2 regions of the Desertibacillus haloalkaliphilus genome follow, and region 1 is predicted to be linked to the other one. Evidence: riboswitches for the same ligand, from Rfam matches in the RefSeq annotation. Region 1 holds a riboswitch; the other holds the start of a gene.
What was found. Region 1 has a riboswitch for thiamine pyrophosphate ahead of thiC (phosphomethylpyrimidine synthase ThiC). Riboswitches for the same ligand answer to the same signal wherever they lie in the genome.

Region 1 (3,881 bases):
TTAGAAAAGGCATTAGCGACAGGATATGAACCTGAATCTGCATGTACGGAGGCATCACTCGTCGGAGAACCTCGTTCAATCGCTATAGCCTTATTTGAGAAGGTTGGATTGGTAGAGCCAAATTGGGGACGCGATGGCTCTTGGAATTAATAAGAGGTGGTTGTCACCAAAAAGGTTGAGCGATTCTATTAGAATATTCGATGAAACCATTGTTTCCTAATCTCCACTTTTTAAGTTAATCTATTTATTGGCATAAAAAAGTCGTGTATAAGAGGGCAGGTTTCCTGCCCTCTTAAGCATGTTTAAGTTCTCTATTATCCTACCTGTCATCGGTTGGAGAGGATGAGGTTGTATGTGTGCCCCTTGAGTTGATAGGCATGAATTGTTCGCCATTTGTTTAATCCTGATAATGAGGAATTGAGATCGTTATTTATTGGTAGATTTTACTGCCTTTTTCCCGGAATTCCTTAGATTTGTTCTCAAGTTCCTCTTTTAGAAGTTGATCTTCCTTGAGACCCTTTTCTTTTGCTTGGTTACGAATATCTTGTGTAATGCGCATGCTACAAAACTTCGGACCACACATCGAGCAAAAGTGGGCTGATTTTGCACCTTCAGCAGGGAGTGTTTCATCATGGAAGCTCAACGCTTTTTCAGGATCAAGTGATAGATTAAATTGATCATACCAGCGGAACTCAAACCGCGCTTTTGATAGGGCATCATCACGCTTTTGTGCATTCGGATGACCCTTGGCTAAATCGGCGGCATGAGCGGCAATTTTGTAGGTGATCACACCTTCACGGACATCATCTTTGTTCGGTAACCCTAGATGTTCCTTTGGTGTCACATAACAAAGCATCGCTGTTCCGAACCAACCAATCATGGCAGCACCAATCGCTGATGTAATATGGTCATAGCCTGGTGCAATATCTGTCGTTAATGGACCTAATGTATAGAACGGTGCTTCCTCGCATACGTCAAGCTGACGATCCATGTTTTCTTTAATTTTGTGCATTGGTACATGTCCTGGACCTTCAACCATCACTTGAACATCGTGTTTCCATGCAATTTTTGTTAACTCTCCGAGCGTTTCTAATTCGGCAAATTGTGCTTCGTCGTTAGCATCAGCAATGGAGCCAGGACGAAGACCATCTCCTAAAGAAAATGCAATATCATATTGTTTTAAGATGTCACAAATGTCTTCAAAATGAGTGTATAAAAAGTTTTCTTCGTGATGCGCGAGACACCATGCTGCCATAATCGAGCCGCCACGAGAAACGATACCTGTAACACGATCTGCAGTAAGTGGAATATACCGTAACAGAACACCAGCGTGAATTGTAAAGTAGTCAACCCCTTGTTCAGCTTGTTCAATTAATGTATCACGATAAACTTCCCAAGAAAGGTCTTCAGCAACACCATTTACCTTTTCAAGCGCCTGATAAATAGGTACGGTTCCAATCGGTACAGGAGAATTACGAATGATCCACTCTCTTGTTGTGTGGATATGCTTTCCTGTTGACAGATCCATAATCGTATCAGCCCCCCAACGGGTAGCCCATGTCATCTTCTCAACTTCTTCTTCAATCGACGAGCTGACAGCTGAATTTCCGATGTTTGCATTAATTTTCGTATGAAAATTGCGACCAATAATCATCGGTTCACTTTCCGGATGGTTGATGTTTACCGGAATAATGGCTCGTCCCTCTGCAACTTCTTTTCGTACAAATTCAGGGGAAAGGCCTTCACGAATAGCGATAAACTCCATTTCAGGGGTAATCATTCCTTGGCGGGCATAATGGAGTTGTGTAACATTTCTTTCTTTTTTGGCACGAAGAGGCTTTCGTTGGCGTGTATCAAACATTTCAACCTCGTTTTTGTCTTGGGTGGTTTTAAAGCCGTTATCTTCAGGTTTAATATTTCTTCCATCATATTCTTCTACATTTTCACGTTCTAAAATCCATTGTTGACGAATGGTAGGAAGTCCTTTGCGAACGTCTACAGAATAATGAGGATCTGTGTAGGGACCGCTTGTATCATAGACTTGAAACGGCTGATTGATCTCTTTTTGACCGTTATTATCTGTCGGGTGAAGTTTAATTTCGCGTACAGGCACCCGAATGTCCTTTCTTGAACCTTCAAGATACACCTTTGAACTATTGGGGAATGTTGATGATAGGGTAAGAGTAGATTGATTTTTCATACGATGATCCTCCTAAAAATAGAATTTTACTCTCATGGTAGAAAGTGAACTCTAGTAGGAGGGTTATATTTACATTTTTGTAATAAAAAGTAAGGTATAATACGTAAACCACTATTGTCATCATTACTTAAACGTAAAAAAGACCGCTAGCAAGCGGTCTGATAGGCATACGTATCCATACATAGATAAATATAATCCCTCCGCTAGCATTACCTAGTTCAGGTTCACCGGTCGACAACTCACTAGTTGTCCTCTCAGCTTGATTCGATCAAGCTCCCGTTTGTCTTTAGTTGTACAGTTGAATCATACTAAAGTTTATAACCATTTGCAACTAAAATTCGGAAAATTTAATTGGGCTTGTATGTTCTGACTAGTGTTTGATTTACAAGGTGATTTGTTACTATTTGCTAGTGAATGAGATTGATTAGGTAAAAATAAGCGTGATGCGGGTATCACTGTGGCTGATGAAACTATATCAAACTGTATGAAAGATAAAGCTGGCAGATTCGTTTTGCTTTACGTGTAAAGCTATGTTAAATTTAGAATTGTCAAAATGTTAGCGAACACAAAACAAACATTGGAGTTGGGAGAGAGAAGATGAAGGTAGCTAAATTTGGTGGAACATCAGTAGCGAGTGCAGAACAAATTCGAAAAGTCGCATCAGTGATTACAGATGACCCAGAACGAAAAGTTATTGTCGTTTCAGCACCGGGGAAGCGTAATGATGAAGATACAAAAGTAACGGACTTATTAATAAAACTAGGTGAAACCTATTTAAGCGAAGGCAGTGCAGATGCAGAGTTAGCAGCTGTTGTCGATCGTTATGAACAGATTGCAAAAGGCCTTGAACTGTCAAGTGAAATTATTGATACGATTGAAAGCGATCTTAAAGAGCGCTTAGCCGCTGATACTTCAAATGAAGGTAAGTTTATGGATGCCATTAAGGCAAGCGGTGAGGATAACAATGCAAAATTAATCGCCTTTTATTTGGAGAGTAAGGGAATTGAAGCTCAATATGTGAACCCTAGGGATGCAGGTTTACTTGTAAGTGATGAGCCAGGGAATGCTCAAGTATTGCCGGAAGCCTATGAAAACTTATTCAAGCTTCGTGAGCGTCCAGGAGTTCTTGTCTTCCCAGGATTCTTTGGTTACTCACCAGAAGGAACGCTTGTCACGTTTCCACGTGGAGGCTCTGACATTACGGGTTCAATTGTTGCAGCAGGAATCAAGGCTGATTTGTATGAAAACTTTACAGATGTTGACTCGGTTTATGCAGCTAATCCGAAGGTTGTTGATGGTCCAGTTGAGATAAAACGGTTAACGTATCGTGAAATGCGTGAGCTTTCTTATGCAGGGTTCTCAGTATTCCATGATGAAGCGTTAATCCCAGCATTTAGAAATTCAATTCCTGTCTGTATTAAAAATACGAATAACCCACAAGCGCGGGGAACGATGATTATTGCAGAACGCGAATATATGTTAAACCCTGTTATTGGGATTGCCAGTGATGACGGCTTCTCAACGATCTATGTGCGTAAATACTTAATGAACCGAGAAGTTGGGTTTGGACGTCGTTTGCTAGAAATTATTGAAGATGAAGGGATTTCGTATGAGCATATTCCTTCAGGTATTGACGATACATCTGTCATCCTTCGTCAAGATCAATTAACAGATGAAGCCG
Region 2 (3,881 bases), on a different contig from region 1:
ATCCGCTCTTTAATCAATTTGGTAAGAAGAGAAATTTTTCTGGACCGATCGTAACAGTCAAAGTGTTTGAAGACAATGTTTTAGTAAAAAAAGCACTTGAAACGATTCCATCAGGAAGTGTACTTGTTGTAGATGGTGGGGCTTCACGTCGTTGCGCACTTATGGGAGATAACTTAGCTGAAATTGCAGTTAAGAGAAAGCTTGCTGGTGTGATCATTAATGGGTGTATACGAGATTCAGGAGAGATCAATGAGATGGACATCGGCGTCTTCGCCTTAGGGACAAACCCGTTTAAAAGTATAAAAGAAGGGAAAGGATACGAAAACCTGTCCGTACAATTTGCCGGAGTGGATTGGTCTCCTGGCCAATATGTTTATGCTGATGAAGATGGTATTTTGCTCGCTGAACGAAAATTAATCTAACGAAAAATATTGTTGAACGTTGAATATTGTAATAGAACAGAGGTGGTATAACCACCTCTGTTTATAGAACACATCGGACAACACCTATTCTCACACAAAAAAAAGACTCCGCGATCAAAACGGAGTCTTTCTATAATATATGATGAGATGAGAGAGATAATCAATCGTGATTACTTTTGGAATTGCGCTTCTTCTGTTGAACCTTTAAGTGCTGTTGTAGAAGAAGTGCCACCAGAAACAACTTGAGAAACTTCATCAAAATACCCTGTACCAACTTCACGTTGGTGACGTGTTGCTGAATATCCTTTTGCTTCACTAGCAAACTCAGCTTGTTGAAGCTCAGAGTATGCACCCATTCCACGAGTTTTGTAGCCGTGAGCAAGTTCAAACATGCTATGGTTAAGAGCATGGAAACCAGCAAGCGTAACGAATTGGAACTTGTAGCCCATTTTACCAAGTTCAACTTGGTATGTTTCAATCGTATCTTTATCAAGGTTTGCTTCCCAGTTAAATGAAGGTGAGCAGTTATAAGCAAGCATTTTGCCTGGGAATTTCGCATGAATCGCATCAGCAAATTTTTGTGCTTCTTCAAGACTTGGTTTTGATGTTTCACACCAGATTAAATCAGCATATGGCGCATAAGCTAACCCACGTGCAATCGCTTGATCGATACCAGCATTTGTACGATAGAATCCTTCTGGCGTACGCTCTCCTGTAATAAACTCGTGATCTGTCGGATCTACATCTGAAGTAATTAAGTCAGCAGCATCCGCATCTGTTCTTGCAACTAGAAGCGTTGGAACACCACTTACATCTGCAGCTAGTCGAGCAGCCGTTAAGTTACGTACCGCTGTTTGCGTTGGGATTAATACTTTACCACCAAGGTGACCACATTTTTTCTCAGAGGCCAGCTGATCTTCAAAGTGAACGCCAGCAGCGCCTGCTTCAATCATACCTTTCATTAGTTCGAATACGTTTAATTGACCACCGAATCCAGCTTCAGCATCAGCAACGATCGGAGCAAAATAATCAATGTCACCTTCTCCTTCAAGGTGTTGAATTTGGTCTGCACGTTGTAATGATTGATTAATCCGTTTTACGACTTGAGGTACACTGTTTGCAGGATACAAGCTTTGGTCAGGATACATTTGTCCAGCTAAGTTTGCATCTGCCGCCACTTGCCAGCCACTTAAGTAGATCGCCTTAAGGCCAGCTTTTACTTGTTGTACCGCTTGCCCACCTGTTAAGGCACCTAGTGCGTTTACAAATGGTTCTTCATTAATTAACGTCCATAACTTTTCCGCTCCACGACGAGCAAGTGTATGTTCAATTTGAACAGAGCCTCGTAAGCGAATGACATCTTCAGCTGAATATGGTCTTTCGATGCCATTCCAGCGTGAATCATTTTCCCAGCTTTCTTGTAATTTTCTAGCTTCCTCTTGAATGTTTACGTTTGTCATAATACTCCATCTCCCTTTTTTGAAATTAAATGATTCCCCTCTACATTCAGTCCCGACGACTACAATAGCTTTCACGCGATCGTCTGCATTAAACATTTAGCTTATCAGCTGGCCAATCACACGAAATCTCCTAATCTGAGCAATCACCCCTACCTTCAACTTAATGGTATGTAGTAAATTTCTTTCTCGCTGTGTTAATACAGTGTTTTTATTTCTGGTATTATAATATAACAGACTTTTGTAAAATACAACCACTTTTTAGAATTTTCTCATCTTTAAATAAAAGTTTAAATATTCAGATAATAAACCGATTGTTAGGTCTCTCACTTCTTCCTTGTATTAAATAGTAAACTATGTTACTTTGTTGTTAACTTAAAAGATGACCACTAGGGGTGCCATCGTGCTGAGAGAGGCCTTCGCCTTAACCCTTAACCTGATCTAGATAATACTAGCGTAGGGAAGTGGATGGGATACATCGTACATCGATCAATGGTTTTCTGAATAGATTGACATTGGTCCATGTCCAATTGTTAAACCAAACCACTCCTTATGTTGGAGTGGTTTTCTTTTTGGTTTATAGCCATAGCAACATTAAATCTCCCAAGAACCTACATACTACAAACTCATAACAAACAAAAAGGAGTGAAACATATGAAACAGACGATTGACCCCCATCAGGTTCAACGGGAAGTAGACAACAGAAAAGATGAACTACTTGAGCTCGTTCAGGCATTAGTGCGCTATAAAACACCAAGTCCACCCGCTCGCAACACTGTAGCTGCTCAAACATACATTGCCTCCTACCTAGAAGACCTCGGCTTCTCTATTGATAAATGGGATGTATACAAAGGAGATCCTAACGTAGTCGGAACATTAAAAGGGACAGAACCTGATTACTACAATAGCCTCATTATTAATGGTCATATCGATGTTGCTGAAGTTGATGATAGTGAAGGCTGGAACACTGACCCTTTCGATCCCGTGATTAAAGATGGCAACATCTATGGACGCGGAACTGCAGATATGAAGGCTGGAAAAGCCGCTTCGCTATTTGCGATTAAACTTCTTAAGGAAGCAGGTGTCAAACTGCCAGGGGATCTTATCTATCAATCTGTCATCGGCGAAGAAGTTGGAGAAGCAGGAACATTGGAATGTTGCCGCAGAGGTTATGATGCCGATTTTGCGGTTGTCGTCGACACATCTGACTGTCACATCCAAGGTCAAGGCGGTGTAATCACGGGATGGATTACTGTTCAAAGTCCGAAAACCTTTCACGATGCAACAAGAAGAAACATGCTTCATGCCGGCGGAAGCTTGTTTGGAGCAAGCGCGATTGAAAAGATGATGAAAATTATTGAAGGGTTACAATCGCTAGAACAGCATTGGGCGGTAACAAAATCATACCCAGGGTTCCCTGCTGGAATGAATACCATTAACCCAGCTGTCATTGAAGGTGGTAGGCATGCAGCATTTATTGCCGACAAGTGTTCCCTATGGATTACCGTCCACTTCTATCCTGATGAAAATCATGAGGACATTATTAAAGAAATTGAAGAGCATGTTTTGAACGTTGCCGCTGCTGATCCATGGCTACGCGAACACCCTCCGACATTTGATTGGGGTGGTCAATCAATGATTGAAGATCGCGGAGAGATCTTTCCTTCATTAGCGATTAATAACGAGTGGCCTGGGCTTAAAACACTTGCTTCATCACACCAACACTCAACAGGTACTTTACCAACTATTGGGATGTCACCTACTGTCACTGATGGCGGCTGGTTAGCTGAAGCCGGCATTCCGACTGTCATCTATGGGCCTGGTGATTTGCAGAACGCACACGCAGTTAATGAACATGTCCCGATTGACCAACTTCTTCAGTTTACAAAAGTAATGATTCAATTTATCTATGAGTGGTGTCATACAAAAAAATCTAAACATAATTAGGAGTGATTACGATGAAATTTTCAGACCGACTACATAAAAGTGCAGAAACCGTATG

Region 2: it holds a riboswitch for thiamine pyrophosphate, as region 1 does, so the genes downstream of both, KH400_RS09165 (acetylornithine deacetylase) here and thiC (phosphomethylpyrimidine synthase ThiC) in region 1, are expected to answer to the same signal.

What each region holds. Positions count from the first base shown of each region.
Region 1 is NZ_JAHPIV010000012.1:118,613-122,493, forward strand. It holds gene KH400_RS14510 (hypothetical protein) at 1-150, shown strand, start outside; gene thiC (phosphomethylpyrimidine synthase ThiC) at 431-2,200, opposite strand; TPP riboswitch at 2,379-2,490, opposite strand; gene KH400_RS14520 (aspartate kinase) at 2,798-3,881, shown strand, end outside.
Region 2 is NZ_JAHPIV010000007.1:44,276-48,156, forward strand. It holds gene rraA (ribonuclease E activity regulator RraA) at 1-422, shown strand, start outside; gene aceA (isocitrate lyase) at 593-1,882, opposite strand; TPP riboswitch at 2,261-2,359, shown strand; gene KH400_RS09165 (acetylornithine deacetylase) at 2,534-3,826, shown strand; gene tenA (thiaminase II) at 3,838-3,881, shown strand, end outside.